DNA from 3 places in the Pseudomonas sp. FSO-7 genome. Region 2 is predicted to be linked to each of the others. Evidence: predicted binding sites of a transcription regulator. Region 2 holds the regulator's gene; each other region holds the start of a gene.
The links. Region 2 encodes sigma-54, which starts transcription at its own class of promoters, with help from an activator protein. Its sites were predicted from a motif close to ANTGGCATNNANNTTGCTNT; they were not measured.
Positions count from the first base shown of each region.

Region 1: AC515T_RS09195 (CmpA/NrtA family ABC transporter substrate-binding protein) is a predicted target of sigma-54. The motif match lies at 3,448-3,467, and genes of this name have one in related genera.
Region 3: AC515T_RS11305 (sigma 54-interacting transcriptional regulator) is a predicted target of sigma-54. The motif match lies at 2,258-2,277, and genes of this name have one in related genera.

Region 1 is NZ_CM184193.1:2,090,075-2,095,908, forward strand. It holds gene AC515T_RS09185 (nitrate/nitrite transporter) at 1-1,071, opposite strand, end outside; gene AC515T_RS09190 (ANTAR domain-containing response regulator) at 1,522-2,097, opposite strand; gene AC515T_RS09195 (CmpA/NrtA family ABC transporter substrate-binding protein) at 2,112-3,323, opposite strand; gene AC515T_RS09200 (quinone-dependent dihydroorotate dehydrogenase) at 3,556-4,575, shown strand; gene rmf (ribosome modulation factor) at 4,919-5,134, opposite strand; gene rlmKL (bifunctional 23S rRNA (guanine(2069)-N(7))-methyltransferase RlmK/23S rRNA (guanine(2445)-N(2))-methyltransferase RlmL) at 5,666-5,834, shown strand, end outside.
Region 2 is NZ_CM184193.1:1,063,037-1,068,870, forward strand. It holds gene AC515T_RS04465 (superoxide dismutase) at 1-167, shown strand, start outside; gene AC515T_RS04470 (ZIP family metal transporter) at 187-1,077, shown strand; gene AC515T_RS04475 (HPr family phosphocarrier protein) at 1,215-1,490, opposite strand; gene rapZ (RNase adapter RapZ) at 1,506-2,363, opposite strand; gene ptsN (PTS IIA-like nitrogen regulatory protein PtsN) at 2,366-2,830, opposite strand; gene hpf (ribosome hibernation-promoting factor, HPF/YfiA family) at 2,843-3,151, opposite strand; gene AC515T_RS04495 (RNA polymerase factor sigma-54) at 3,228-4,721, opposite strand; gene lptB (LPS export ABC transporter ATP-binding protein) at 4,886-5,611, opposite strand; gene lptA (lipopolysaccharide transport periplasmic protein LptA) at 5,611-5,834, opposite strand, start outside.
Region 3 is NZ_CM184193.1:2,556,534-2,560,683, forward strand. It holds gene AC515T_RS11300 (lytic transglycosylase domain-containing protein) at 1-1,149, shown strand, start outside; gene AC515T_RS11305 (sigma 54-interacting transcriptional regulator) at 2,285-3,127, shown strand; gene AC515T_RS11310 (sigma 54-interacting transcriptional regulator) at 3,178-4,086, shown strand.

The sequences.
Region 1 (5,834 bases), 1.0 Mb from region 2:
GATCGCGCCCATGCCCGCCGCCAGGGCGAAGCCGCCGATGCCGCCGGCCATGCCGATCAGCCCGGTCATCACGCCGATTTCGCGACGGAAGCGTTGCGGCACCAGTTGGAACACCGCGCCGTTGCCCGCACCCAAACCGAGCATGGTGCAAACGAACAGCGCCAGGGCTGCGTAGGAGCTCGGCAGGTTGAAGCCCACCGCGGCGATGCAGACTGCAGCAACGGTGTACATGCCCAGCAAGGTGCGGATGCCACCGAAACGGTCCGCCAGGGCGCCACCCAAGGGACGCATCAGGCTGCCACCGAAGACGCAGGCGGCGGTGTAGTAGCCGGCGGTGACGGGGCTCAGGCCGTATTGGTCGTTGAAGTAGCCGGGCAGGGCGCTGGCCAGGCCGATGAAGCCGCCGAAGGTCACGCTGTAGAAGAACATGAACCACCAGCTGTCGCGGTCGCCCAGGGCCTTGAGGTAGTCGGCCATGGATTTGGCTTTCGGCCGCTCGGGAGCGTTCTTGGCCAGCCAGGCGAAGAGCACCAGGGTCAGCACCAGCGGAATCAGCGCGAAGCCGAACACGTTGGTCCAGCCGAAGGCTACGGCCATGACCGGAGCGATCAACGCCGCGAGCACGGTGCCCGAGTTGCCGGCGCCAGCGATGCCCATGGCCTTGCCCTGGTGTTGTGGCGGATACCACTGGGAGGCCAGCGGCAGGGCCACGGCGAACGAAGCGCCGGCCACGCCCAGGAACAGGCCCAGCAGCAGGGCTTGTTCGTAGCTGTGGATGCCCAGTTTCCAGGCGCAGAACAGCGCACCGATCACAATCACCTGGCCGACCATGCCGGCGGTCTTCGGTGAAATCCGGTCGGCCAGCAGGCCCATGAACAGGCGCAACACGGCGCCGGCCAGGATCGGTGTCGCCACCATCAGGCCGCGCTGTTGGGTGGTCAGGTGCAGGTCGGCGGAGATCTGCACCGCCAGTGGACCGAGCAGGTACCAGACCATGAAACTCAGGTCGAAATAAAGGAAGGCCGCGAACAGTGTCGGGGTGTGGCCGGATTTCCAGAAGCTTGAATTCATCGCGCACCTCAGCTGTAAAAGTCTCGAGAAATGAGTCAGTGCTCAGAAGCAGTGCGCCGCCTGTGGTCGCACCACCGGCTCCGGAGAGCCAAAACAAAAAAACGCCGCAACCCGGATCGCCAGAGAGGCGAGGAGGGTGTGCGACGTCTTTGTCGTAGGTGGGGCAACCGCCGTTGGTTACCTGTGGGGTTGCTTAAGCGAGATCTGTGCCAACCCTGGGATTGTGGGAAGGCCTATCGCGAGCAGGCTCGCTCCCACAATGGATCTTCAGTGGGCACAATACTTGTGGGAGCGGGCTTGCTCGCGAAGGCGTCCGGTCAGTCGACATCGATGTTGAATGGAAAGCCGCTTTCGCGAGCAAGCCCGCTCCCACATTGGAACTCCAGTGGCTACAGGACCTGTGGGAGCGAGCCTGCTCGCGATGGGTCCAGGCCCGGCGCTACAAGGCTTTCAGCCGAGCAACTCGTTCATGGCAATGATCTGCTCCGCCACCTGGATCAGCTTCTGCTGGCGGCTCATGGCCTGGCGGCGCATCAGGGTGTAGGCCTGTTCTTCGTTGCACTCCTTCATCTTCATCAGCATGCCCTTGGCCAGTTCGATGCGCTTGCGTTCGGCCAGTTGCTGGTCCCGGGCCAGGAGTTGGGCGCGCAGGGCCTGGTCACTTTCGAAGCGGGCCATGGCCACGTCGAGGATCGGTTGCAGGCGCGCGGCGTGGATGCCTTCGACGATGTAGGCACTGACGCCCGACTTGATCGCCTGGCGCATCACATTGGGGTCGTGCTCGTCGGTAAACATGACGATCGGTCGTGGTTGGTCGCGACTGACCAGCACCACTTGCTCCATCACATCGCGTCCGGGTGACTCGGTATCGATCAGGATCACATCCGGACGCACCGTTTCGACGCGCGCCGGCAGGTCGATGGTCAGGCCGGATTCGTCGATCACTTCGAAGCCGGCTTCAATCAGGGCCGCCTTGAGGCGGCCGACTTTTTTCGCGGTGTCGTTGATCAGCAGGATACGCAGCATGGTCGTGGCTCCTGTCAGCGGCTGGCGAGAAGGGGAGCCGCATCGCTCAAGGCGTGCAGTTTGAAGCTGCGGGCATACCCGGCCGGGTCCGAGCCGTCCCATGTGGTGCCGTCGATCAGTTGGCTGCTGCGCATGTCCTGGCTCGGGGACGCGATGTCCAGCGCCGCGCAGGCTTCACTGTACAACGTGAGCTGCTGGACGTCCCGGGCCACGGCCAGGTAATCCGGGTCTTCGCGCAGCAGGCCCCAGCGACGGAATTGGGTCATGAACCACATGCCGTCGGACAGGTACGGCAGGTTCACTTCGCCGCCGCCATGAAAGCGCATCGCGTGGGGATCCTGCCAGCTGTTGCCCAAGCCGTCGGCATAGATCCCCAACAGGCGCGGCTCGATGCAGTCCAGCGGAGCGTCGAGGTATTCCGGCGCACTCAACAGTTGCGCGGTGCTGCGACGGTTTTCGCTGCTTTGTTCGATGAAGCGGCTGGCTTCGAGGATCGCCATCACCAAGGCCCGGGCGGTATTGGGGTATTGCTCGACGAACGCCCGGGTGCAACCCAGGACTTTTTCCGGGTGGTCGGGCCAGATGGTCTGGGTGGTCGCCAGGGTAAAACCGAGGTTTTGCTTCACCGCGCTGGCGCACCAGGGCTCGCCGACACAAAACCCGTCGATGCGCCCGGCTTGCAGGTGCGCGATCATTTGCGGCGGCGGCACCACCACACTGTCGACGTCCGACAAGGGGTGGATGCCCTGGGCGGCGAGCCAGTAATAGAGCCACATGGCGTGGGTGCCGGTGGGGAAGGTCTGGGCGAAGGTCAGTTTCGGGCGAGTTTGGTGCACGTGCCGTTCCAGTGCTTCAGGACTGGTCACGCCCTGGGCCTGCAAGCCATGGGACAGGTTGATGCTCTGGCCGTTCTGGTTCAGCCCCATCAGCACCGCCATGTCGGTCGGTGCGACTCCGCCAATGCCCAGGTGCACCGCGTAGATCAGGCCATACAGGCTGTGGGCGGCATCGATTTCACCGCTGACCAGTTTGTCCCGCAGGTTGGCCCAGGACGCCTGGCGCTTGAGGTTCAGGGTCAGGCCGTAGGGTTGGGCGAAGCCCTGGGTGGCGGCGACCACCACCGGGGCACAGTCGCTCAAGGCCATGAAACCGAGGTTGACCGCGCTCTTTTCCGGGGCATCGCTGCCGTTGACCCAGGCCAGGGGATTGGCTGGAACTTCATTCATCGGTATCACCTTCCGCATAAAAAAGCGCCGTGTCCGGGCTCAGGAGACCGGATGACGACGCCGTTGTCCCTTAAAACAGTGTGGCACTCATTCTGTCGCTGGCATGGGCGCTGATGACCAAAAGGGTGCAAGGCATATGCCAGCGCTATCGTTTTGTGCGGGCGCCTCGCTTGAGCCGCCGTTGCCCGGCTATAATCGCCGCCTCATTTCGTCGCCCGAGTCAAAGCCGCCCATGTACACCCTGGCCCGTGAACTGCTGTTCAAACTCTCCCCGGAAACTTCCCACGACCTGTCCCTGGACTTGATCGGCGCGGGCGGACGCCTCGGCCTCAACGGTTTGCTGTGCAAGGCCCCGGCGAAGTTGCCGGTGACCGTCATGGGCCTGGAGTTCCCCAACCCGGTCGGGCTGGCGGCGGGCCTGGACAAGAATGGCGCGGCCATCGACGGCTTCGCCCAGTTGGGTTTCGGTTTTGTCGAAATCGGCACCGTCACCCCGCGCCCGCAGCCGGGCAACCCCAAGCCACGACTCTTCCGCCTGCCGCAAGCCGAGGCGATCATCAATCGCATGGGCTTCAACAACCTGGGCGTCGACCATCTGCTGGCCCGTGTGGCCGCAGCCAAGTACAAGGGTGTGCTGGGCATCAACATCGGCAAGAATTTCGACACGCCGGTGGAGCGCGCCGTCGACGACTATCTGATCTGCCTGGACAAGGTCTACGCCCACGCCAGCTACGTGACCGTCAACGTCAGCTCTCCCAACACCCCGGGGCTGCGCAGCCTGCAATTCGGTGATTCCCTCAAGCAACTGCTGGCCGACCTGGCCCGGCGTCGCGCGGAACTGGCGTTGACCCACGGCCGGCATGTGCCACTGGCGATCAAGATCGCCCCGGACATGACCGACGAGGAGACCAGCCAGGTGGCTCAGGCCCTGATCGAGACGGGCATGGACGCGGTGATCGCCACCAACACGACCCTGGGGCGCGAAGGTGTCGAAGGGCTGGAACATGGGGATGAGGCGGGTGGTTTGTCCGGCGCGCCCGTGCGTGACAAGAGCACCCACACCGTGAAGGTGCTGGCGGTTGAATTGGCGGGGCGCTTGCCGATCATCGCGGCGGGCGGGATTACCGAAGGCAAGCATGCCGCCGAGAAAATCACCGCCGGGGCGAGTCTGGTGCAGGTTTACTCGGGCTTCATCTACAAGGGGCCGGCGTTGATTCGTGAGTCGGTGGATGCGATTGCGGCGTTGGGTTAAGCCTTTCTAGAAGATCGAGCCGATCCACCGTGGCGAGGGAGCTTGCTCCCGCTGGACTCTGTAGGAGCTGGCGTAGCCTGCGATCTGTTGATCTTGATCGTTCGCTCTTGGCTCAATTGTCTGGGACAAGATCGCAGCCTCGTTGCACTCGACAGCTCCTACAGGGCGCAGCCCAGCGGGAGCAAGCTCCCTCGCCACAGGATGGGTGTTGTCTTTGAGATGCTCATTAAAAAGGGCTCCTCGAAGGAGCCCCCTGGGCCGTAGCCCGCCGTCCGGATGGGACGTGCGTGGTTAAATCGATAGGGATGTCAAATTGTCGAGTTCTTGAGTATTAAGCCCTGTGTCAGCCGACGGCGTGAAGTTCGTTGAGTCTATGGATACCCGCAGTGCCGGTCATACCGTCCCAGTTGTCGCCGCGTCCTTCTCGCCAGCCATTGATCCAGGCTTGACGTACCGACGGTAGAGTAAAGGGGCAAAGCTCACGGGATTTACCACCAACGCCATATTGGTAACCACGTAAAAATGCTCTTTCCAACGGATCACGCTTAAGTCTTCTCATAGGGTGTTGCCCTCACTTGTTGACTGTTACTTAGCGTCGACCTCTATCGAGGCCGGGGCAGAATCATTCTGCCGTTGGTGGCTCGTTGCCGGCGTGACGAGCCGAGGTGTTGACGCCGTTGCGACGTTAACCTGTGTTGAGTTCTAACCAAAGCGTCACATGGATGGAATGATCGTTTTGTCATAAGCACGTAACAATAAAGATGTTAGGGCGATAAGTAACTTCATGTTCGTTGACCGCTTTTGAGCAAGACCCCTGTATGATCGGCCCTGCGTCAAAGGGGACTGGCTTTCCTTGAATGAGAATGTCCCCCTGTTGCACTCGGGTACTATTCGACGAAAGGGTCGAGTTTTCACAATTTGTTGCACAGAATTTTTTCCCTGCCTTCGCATCAAAGCGCTCTTAACCTGAGCGGCGAGGGCGGCACGGCACACATTCGTGCCACGCGGGTGCTCTTGAGAAAAGCACCTGACTGAACCCGGCCCGGCAATGCGTTGCCCGGTCCACTTAGCCAAAGGCTCTGGAAATCCCATGTCCGATCGTTTCGAACTCTTCCTCACCTGCCCCAAGGGCCTCGAAGGCCTGCTGATCGAGGAAGCCGTCGGGCTTGGCCTTGAAGAGGCGCGCGAGCACACCTCGGCCGTGCGCGGCATGGCCGACATGGAAACGGCCTATCGCCTGTGCCTGTGGTCGCGCCTGG
Region 2 (5,834 bases):
TGATGAATGGCAACACGCCGATTCTTGGCCTGGACGTCTGGGAGCATGCCTATTACCTGCGCTACCAGAACCGTCGTCCGGAATACATCAACGCGTTCTACAACGTGATCAACTGGCCTGAAGTCGCCCGACGCTATCAGGCGGCGCTGGCTTCGAGCCCTTCATGAACACCCGCCAAGGCTGACTATGGATACTCAAACACTGGCGATTGGAAGCGGACGGATGTTCCGCTATGCCTTGGGGTCGTTGTTGCTGTTGGCCGGGATGACGTTGTTGGCGGCCCAAGGCCTGGCGTGGCTGGACCTGGAGCCCAGGTTGTTGCGGGCTCTCCAGGGAGGTGGGCTTTGCGCCTTGGGCACTGCGCTGGGGGCGGTGCCAGTGCTGGTCATCCGGCGCATGCCCCAGGCCGTGAGCGATTCGCTGCTGGGCTTCGGTGCCGGGGTGATGCTCGCCGCCACGGCGTTTTCGCTGATCGTGCCGGGCATTGCCGCGGCCGAGCAGTTGGGGTTCACGCCTTGGGCGGCCAGCGGCCTCATCTGTTTTGGCATTCTGTCGGGGGCGTTCGGGCTGTACCTGGTGGACCGCAAGGTCTCGGCCAGCCCCGAAAGGCTGGTGGCGGTGCCTGGACGTCCGATCATTGCGCCGCGGATCTGGTTGTTCGTGTTTGCCATCATCGCTCACAACATTCCGGAAGGCATGGCGGTGGGCGTGTCGGCGGGCGGTGGCATGCCGGATGCCGACAGCCTGGCGATGGGCATCGCTTTGCAGGATGTCCCCGAGGGGTTGGTGATCGCGCTGGTGCTGGCCGCGGCGGGCATGTCGCGGGTCAAGGCGTTCCTGATTGGCGCGGCGTCAGGGCTGGTCGAGCCCGTATTCGCGCTGCTGTGCGCCTGGCTGGTGAGCCTGGCCGAGATGCTCTTGCCCCTAGGCCTGGCGTTGGCGGCCGGGGCGATGCTGCTGGTGGTGACCCACGAGGTCATTCCCGAATCCCGCCGCAATGGTCACGAGAAACTGGCGAGCCTGGGGTTGTTGGTGGGGTTTTGTCTGATGATGGTGCTGGATACGGCGTTGGCGTGATGCAGGTCTGCGGGGGAGTGAGCTTTTTGTGGCAAGGGCGCTTTCATGACAAGGGAGCTTTTGTGGCGAGGGAGCTTGCTCCCTCGCCACAAAGGCTAGCTCTGTCCACACAACAAGCGCGCCTTGAGCTTGGGCGGTTATTCGCCTTCGTCGAAGTATCTTTTGATCAGGTCAACCAGAGCATCCATCGCTTCCTGCGCCTCTTCACCTTCAGTGCTCAGATGGATCTTGGTGCCCTTGCCGGCGGCGAGCATCATCATCGCCATGATGCTTTTACCGTCGACCGTGGACTCCGGCGTGCGGCCGACCCTGATGGTGGTGTCCTTGAACTGTCCCGCGACTCCGACAAACTTGGCCGACGCTCGGGCATGCAACCCCAGCTTGTTGATGATTTCAATTTCCCGAGCAGGCATCGCGATGTGAATCCTTTAGCTGAGGTCGCGGTGGCGAACCTGGACATTCTTCAGGGATTGTTGCAGGAGCTGACCCAGGCGTTCGGTCAGGTAGACGGAGCGGTGATGACCGCCGGTGCAACCGATGGCGATCGTGACATAGGCCCGGTTGCTCGCGGCAAAGCGGGGTAGCCATTTGAGCAGGTAGCTGGAGATGTCCTGGTACATTTCCTCGACATCCGGCTGTGCGGCCAGGTAGTCGATCACCGGTTGGTCAAGCCCGGACTGCTCGCGCAATTCCGGTTTCCAATAAGGGTTGGGCAGGCAACGCACATCGAACACCAGGTCGGCGTCTACCGGCATGCCACGCTTGAAGCCGAACGACTCCACCAGGAACGCGGTGCCCGGCTCCGGCTGGTTCAGCAGGCGCAGCTTGATTGTGTCGCGCAACTGATACAGGTTCAGGTGGGTGGTGTTGACCTTCAGGTCCGCCAGGTCGGCGATCGGCCCCAACAGCTGGCTTTCATCCTCGATGGCTTCGGCCAGGGAGCGGTTGGCGTTGCTCAGGGGGTGACGCCGGCGCGTTTCGGAAAAACGCTTGAGCAGCGTCTCCTCATCGGCATCCAGGTACAACACATCGCATTGGATATGCCGGCTGCGCACTTCCGCGAGCAGTTCGGGAAAGCGCGACAGGTGGCTCGGCAGGTTGCGTGCATCGATAGACACCGCCACCAGCGGCTGCGCCAGCTCGGTGTGGATCAGGGCGCGCTCGGCCAGTTCCGGCAGCAGGCCGGCGGGCAGGTTGTCGATGCAGTAGTAGCCGCTGTCCTCAAGCACGTTGAGGGCCGTGCTTTTACCGGAGCCGGAGCGGCCACTGACGATGATCATGCGCATGTTTAATGACCGTTCTGCTCGTCCAGGACCACCTGGTACAGAGCTTCGTTACTCGGCGCGCTGCGCAGTTTTTCGCGCACTTCCTTGCGGTCCAGCATGCTGGCAATCTGGCGCAGCAGCTCGAGGTGCGCATCGGTCGCCGCTTCCGGAACCAGCAATACAAACAGCAGGTCGACCGGCGCGCCGTCGATGGCGTCGAAATCTATGGGGGCTTCAAGGTGCAACAGTGCGCTGATTGGCGTGGTGCAACCCTTGAGGCGGCAATGGGGAATGGCGATGCCGTTGCCAAAACCGGTGGAACCGAGTTTTTCACGGGCAACCAGGGCCTCGAAGACGTCCTGCATTTCCAGATCCGGCACCTCGCGGTGGATCAGGTTGGCAATTTGTTCGAGGGCTTTCTTTTTACTGCCGCCCGGCGCGTTCACTTGGGAACGGCCGGGGGTCAGGATGGTTTCTAGTCGGATCATGGATTGGGGGGGTTAACGACCGGTCGCGCCCTGGAGGAGGCTCTGGGTCTTTTCCTTATGCTTTTTGAGTTGGCGATCCAGCTTGTCGGTCAGCAGGTCAATCGCGGCATACATGTCTGTGTGCTCTGCGTTGGCAACCACTTCTCCGCCGGGGATATGCAGCGTGGCTTCGATTTTCTGCAGCAGCTTTTCGACGTTCATCGTGACTTGCACGTTGGTGATCTTGTCGAAATGCCTCTCCAATCGGTCGAGTTTTTCGCCGATGTAGGTGCGCAGGGGTTCGGTCACTTCCAGTTGGTGTCCACTGATGTTGACTTGCATACAGCTTCTCCTTCGTTGCCAGTGCATAAAGCGGCAGGCAGAAATGCCTGCCACTGGAACGCTGTGGCGTGGCCTGTTACATCAACCGCTTGCGTTCGCTCGAAGGCGCGATCCCGAGGGATTCACGGTACTTGGCGACGGTACGGCGGGCCACCTGAATGCCTTGTGCCTCCAGTAAACCAGCGATCTTGCTGTCACTCAACGGCTTTTTCTGATTTTCCGCGGCCACCAGTTTTTTGATGATCGCGCGGATGGCCGTGGACGAGCATTCGCCGCCTTCGGAGGTGCTGACGTGGCTGGAGAAAAAGTATTTCAATTCATAGATGCCCCGGGGGGTATGCATGAATTTCTGGGTGGTCACCCGGGAAATCGTCGACTCGTGCATGCCCACTGCCTCGGCAATGTCATGCAGGACCAACGGTTTCATCGCTTCATCGCCGTACTCCAGGAAGCCGCGCTGATGCTCGACGATCTGGGTGGCCACTTTCATCAGGGTTTCGTTGCGGCTTTGCAGGCTCTTGATGAACCAGCGGGCTTCCTGCAACTGGTTGCGCATGAAGGTGTTGTCGGCGCTGGTGTCGGCGCGCTTGACGAAACCGGCGTACTGGGCGTTGACCCGCAGCTTGGGCACCGACTCCTGGTTGAGTTCCACCAGCCAGCGATCGTTGTGCTTGCGCACGATCACGTCGGGGACCACGTACTCGGGCTCGGTGGATTCGATCTGCGAGCCGGGGCGCGGGTTGAGGCTCTGCACCAGTTCGATGACCTGGCGCAGCTCATCTTCCTTGAGCTTCATGCGACGCATCAACTGGCTGTAGTCGCGACCGCCCAGCAGGTCGATGTAATCGGTGACCAGTCGCTTGGCTTCGGCCAGCCATGGCGTCTTGGCAGGCAACTGGCGCAGTTGCAGCAACAGGCACTCGCCCAGGTTGCGGGCGCCAATGCCGGCCGGTTCGAATTGCTGGATGCGATGCAGGACGGCTTCGATCTCGTCCAGCTCGATGTCGAGCTCGGGGTCGAAGGCTTCGAGGATTTCTTCGAGGGTCTCGTCCAGGTAGCCCTGGTTGTTGATGCAATCGATCAGGGTCACGGCGATCAGGCGATCGGTGTCGGACATCGGTGCCAGGTTCAGTTGCCACAGCAGGTGGCTTTGCAGGCTCTCGCCGGCCGAGGTGCGGGTGGTGAAGTCCCACTCGTCGTCATCGCTGCTGGGCAGGTTGCTGGCGCTGGTCTGGTAGACATCTTCCCAGGCCGTGTCCACGGGCAGTTCGTTGGGGATGCGCTCGTTCCATTCGCCATCCTCGAGGTTATCCACCGTTGGGGCGGCTTCCTGGTAGGACGGTTCCGGGATCTCGGTGTTGGTCTTCTGCTCGACGTTGTCGGCCAGCGGGTCGGTGTTATCGAAGTCGTCGCCTTCTTCCTGGCGTTCGAGCATCGGATTGGACTCCAGGGCCTCCTGGATTTCCTGTTGCAGGTCCAGGGTCGACAATTGGAGCAGGCGGATGGCCTGTTGCAGCTGCGGTGTCATCGTCAGCTGCTGGCCCATTCTCAAGACTAGCGATGGTTTCATGGCAGGGGCTTAACACCTTATTCGCCGGCGCACATGCGCCATCCACTACAGGGCGCCGGAGCGCCAAAATTAAGCAAATTATATGCCTGAAACTGAAGTGTTTGCCTAGAGCGTCGCCATAATAAAATTAAACGACGCCCAGGCAATTCGCCAGACACGTGTGCTTACAGGCGGAACTCATGGCCCAGGTACACTTCCTTGACCAGGTCATTGGCCAGGATCGCGGCGGAGTCTCCTTCGGCGATCAATTGGCCGTCATTGACAATGTAGGCGGTTTCGCAGATGTCCAAGGTCTCGCGCACGTTGTGGTCGGTGATCAGCACGCCGATACCCTTGGCCTTGAGGTGATGGATGATCTGCTTGATGTCGCCCACCGAGATCGGGTCCACGCCGGCGAACGGTTCGTCGAGCAGGATGAACTTCGGTGCGGTGGCCAGAGCGCGGGCGATTTCCACGCGGCGCCGTTCGCCACCCGACAGGCTCATGCCCAGGTTGTCGCGAATGTGGCTGATGTGGAATTCCTGCAGCAGGCTTTCCAGTTCCTGGCGACGGCCGGCCTTGTCGAGTTCCTTGCGGGTCTCGAGGATCGCCATGATGTTGTCGGCAACCGACAGTTTGCGGAAGATCGATGCTTCTTGCGGCAAATAGCCGATGCCGGCCTTCGCCCGACCGTGCATCGGCTGGTGGCTGACATCCAGGTCGTCAATCAGCACGCGACCCTGATCGGCCTGGACCAGGCCGACGATCATATAGAAGCAGGTGGTCTTGCCCGCGCCATTGGGGCCGAGCAGGCCGACGATCTGGCCGCTGTCGATGGACAGGCTGACATCACGCACGACTTGACGGCTCTTGTAGCTCTTGGCCAAGTGCTGAGCTTTCAGAGTTGCCATTACTGGGCCTTCTGCTCGGTTTTCTTTTTAGGCTGGATCACCATATCGATCCGCGGACGCTGCTCGGTCACCTTGCTGCCGGTGGCGCGACCGGCGCTGGCGAGTTTCTTGTTGGTGTCGTAGACGATTTTCTCGCCTTGGGTAACGTTGTTGTCCTTGTCGACGACCTTAGCACGGTCGATCAGAACCACGCGATCCTGGGAGGCGTGGTACTGGATAGTGA
Region 3 (4,150 bases), 1.5 Mb from region 2:
AATGCGCAGCCCGAGGCCGTGTTCAGCGACTTGCCGCGCTACAGCGGCGAGGATGTCTGGCAGCGGATCGCTCAGCGAAGCAGGTTGGCGCAGGGGCAGAGCATCAATAAGCGGATCGCCGGCCAGCGTGACTGGCTGCTACGCCATCCAGGTTTTATGCACGAGGCCAGCAGCGGTGCCGGCCCTTACCTGCATTACATTGTCGAGCGCCTGGATGAGCGCAAGTTGCCGCTGGAGCTGGCGCTGTTACCGATGATCGAAAGCTCCTACAACCCGACGGTGTACTCCCCGCGTGCGGCGGCGGGGCTGTGGCAGTTCGTTCCCGCTACAGGGCGCGATTTCAATTTGCATCAGAGCGCCACGTACGACGCACGCCGTGATGTAGTCGCCTCAAGCAAGGCGGCGATGGATTACCTCACACGCCTGCATGATCAATTCAACAATGACTGGCTATTGGCACTGGCGGCCTACAACGCCGGCGAGGGCACCGTCGGGCGGGCCATCGAAGCCAATCGCCAGCGCGGCTTGCCGGTCGATTACTGGCACCTGACATTGCCCAAGGAAACCGAGGACTACGTGCCTCGGTTGCTGGCGCTGTCTTTGATCGTCCGAAGCCCTGAAGTGTACGGCGTACAGCTCAACCCGGTGGCCAATGCGCCTTACTTCGACGTGGTTGAGCTTAACTACGCCGTGGACCTTGACCAGCTCGCGAGCACGGCCGGGGTCAGCCATAGCCAGTTGTTGAAGCTGAACTCGGCTTTTTTGCGCAAAAAAACGTTGGATGGACCGAGCCGGCTGCTGATTCCGCGGGCTCAGAGTCAGGCGGTGAAGGCGGGCATTGCGCGACTCTCGGGCGACTTTGCGGTAACCCCCGTTGTTTTTAAGCGCAACGAACGTCCAGTGACTGAGCGCCGGCCAGTGCGTCCGGCATTGAAATCAGCCAAGGTCACCGAGCATCCGTTGCCAATCGAACCCGCGCTGTCGGTCCCTGCGGTCGACAATTCAACTCTGTTCAAGGCAGCGCAAGCGACACAGCCGATCGACGACCGTTCGTCGCCACGCAGACGTGAATTGACTGAGTATCACGTGGAGCGCGAGAGGATGATCAGCCCGCGAGTGGTGGTTTACGCCAGTGACCCGCACCAATAAAAATCTGGATTTCGCCCTTTCTTAGTGCGCTTTTTCGCGCCTGCCAGCCAGATGCGGCGTGTGTGACGGGCTTCGCTGGCCGCGTGCGATGAGGTTTTTTTGCCCGGGATCTGATCACCGCAGATTTTTTTAGAACGAAAAGCCTTTGAACTTTCCTCGGTTTTTGTAAGCCGATTTTTTACTACATAATTTGTAATACTATTTTTTCGCGGATGACCCTCGCCAGAATATTACGGCGTGCATCCGCGATGCCCAAAACCTCCCTCTACGAAAATTGACCCGGTTATCGGGGCCAGCTGATTCATCGGATCCAATATTTGCCATGTCGACAGCCGACCTTCAGGACATTCGGATTTCCGACTCCGTAATGGCGTAAAGCTATCAGCGGCTCGGCCCCCAAAAACCGGAACACCTTAGGTGCTTAAAGCAAGTGTCTCGGTTTCGTTCGGAAAACCGAATGACCTATCGTCCCCATTTTCCTTATTTAACTTTTGATGGGAAGTTGGAGAATTTTTATCTGGCATGATTGCCAAGGTTAAAGTTTTGGCGAACAAGGCATTCCAATTAAAGGGCTATCGAGTCATGCGACTTATAGGTTCTCGGGGCGAAGTTAGCAGCGGTCGAGGGCAGACAGTATCTTGAACTTTCTAGTGCTGTTTTCAATTAACTCGGCCGTTATTGGAGTGTGATGCGGCTCACGTTATGTGCCGGCCTTGTTGATTGAACTTGAGCCCTGTGTTAGCTGGGGCGCTGGGTGCGAACTCTTCTCAGGAGTGCTTCGGAGCTTGCGGGGTAGGGGGATTCCTACCCTTTGTCGATGTGGGCAGAAGTGCTTGACTGGGCCTAAATAACGTTTATTTAATTACCTGTCTTGACGATCTCTCAGGCCTTGGAGAGTTCATGGGGCAAATGATATTGCGCTGAGTTCTTATGAGGGAATCCAAGATTTTGCTTGTTGGTCCAGGGAACTAAATTTGTATATTTCTGCCTTGTAAGGCGTGCGATTGATATTCGCCTACATCCACAGAGAGAGTGTTCGATGGGCACCAGAAACGATGTCACTGGTCACGAGGGTTGGCGCAGTAGCGCATTTTTACCCGGTCATCAAATTGAAATAAACGATGCTTTTCTGGACATGGATCTGTTGTTGTGCGGAGAGACGGGCTCTGGCAAAGACACGCTGGCCAGCCACCTCCATGAACGGTCCAGCAGGTCCGGGCCATTTGTAGGTATGAACTGTGCGGCGATTCCGGAACAGCTTGCCGAAAGCCAGCTGTTTGGCGTGGTCAATGGCGCGTTTACCGGCGTCTGTCGCTCCCGCAAGGGCTATATCGAAGCGTCCGCAGGCGGCACGCTGTACCTGGACGAGATCGACAGCATGCCGTTGAGCTTGCAGGCAAAGTTGTTGCGTGTCCTGGAAACGCGGGGTGTCGAACGCCTCGGCTCCACGACCTTCATTCCCGTGGATCTACGGATCATTGCATCGACCCAACGGCCGCTGGATCAACTGGTGGAACAAGGGCTTTTCCGTCGCGACCTGTTTTTTCGGCTTAACGTGCTGACGCTCCACTTGCCAGCCTTGCGTAAGTGCCGCGAGCAGATCCTGCCATTGTTCGACCAGTTCACCCAGAGCATCGCCGCAGATTTCGGTCGTCCCGCTCCGATTCTCGACAGCGCTCGCGTGCAGCTTCTGCTCAGCCATGATTGGTCGGGCAACATTCGTGAACTGAAATCGGCAGCCAAGCGTTTTGTGTTGGGGCTCCCATTGCTGGACGCGGAGACGGTAGAGGTCCGCAGCCCGGCGCCCGATTTGCGCGCCCAGTTGCGCATGATCGAGAAAACGCTCATCCAGGATGCGCTGAAGCGGCACCGGCAAAATGTAGCGGCTGTGGTTCAAGAGTTGCAAATCCCCAGGCGCACCCTCTACCACCGCATGAAGGAGCTGGGGGTCGATGCGCAGCTTGCTGCTTGGGCTTGAAACTGCAACGCAGCCGTATTTGCGTAAACCTGATGGGCTAGAGGTCGTGGATGAGTCTTGATGATGGGTTCGAAGAAGATTTTGCCGAAGAATGCATCCCCAATCTGGATATCGTCGCCGAAAGTATTTCGCAGTTGGGTATCGATGTGCTGTTGTCCGGGGAGACCGGCACGGGCAAAGACACGATCGCGCAACGCATTCACGCGATGTCAGGCCGCAAGGGGCCTCTGGTGGCGATGAACTGCGCGGCGATCCCCGAATCATTGGCTGAGAGCGAGTTGTTTGGTGTGACCAGCGGCGCCTACACCGGGGCGGATCGTTCGCGGATCGGTTACATCGAAGCGGCACAAGGCGGGATCCTGTACCTGGATGAAATCGACAGCATGCCGCTCTGCCTGCAAGCCAAGTTGCTCCGCGTATTGGAAACCCGTGCGATTGAGCGGCTGGGCTCGACCTCGACGATCAGGCTCGATATCCGGGTGATTGCCTCGGCGCAACGCTCGCTGGACGATGCAGTGGAGCAGGGGCACTTTCGCCGCGACTTGTATTTTCGACTAAACGTGCTGACCCTGAAATTACCGCCTCTACGTACGCAGCGTGAGCGCATCGTGCCGTTGTTCAAGGGGTTTGCCGCCGTGCTCGCCAACGATCTGAACCTGCTGTCACCCTCGGTTACCCCTCTGTTGCAACAGGAACTGCTGGCACACGATTGGCCCGGCAATATCCGTGAGCTCAAGGCCGCGGCGAAGAGATTCGTGCTCGGTTTTCCTGTGCTCGATGCCAGGGCGGTCGAAGAAGAGCACCCGGCCGGCGGGCTCAAGTCACAGTTGCGAGTGATCGAAAAAGCCTTGATCCAGGAGTCGCTCAAGCGCCATCAAAACTGTGTCGATGCCGTGAGTGCCGAACTGGGCATGCCACGCCGTACGCTCTATCGACGCATCAAGGAACTGCGCATCTGATTTTTTGCGCAGTGGCTGGAACCGATTCGCCGCTCGTTGCCACCTAGTCAGTACCAAGCAATCA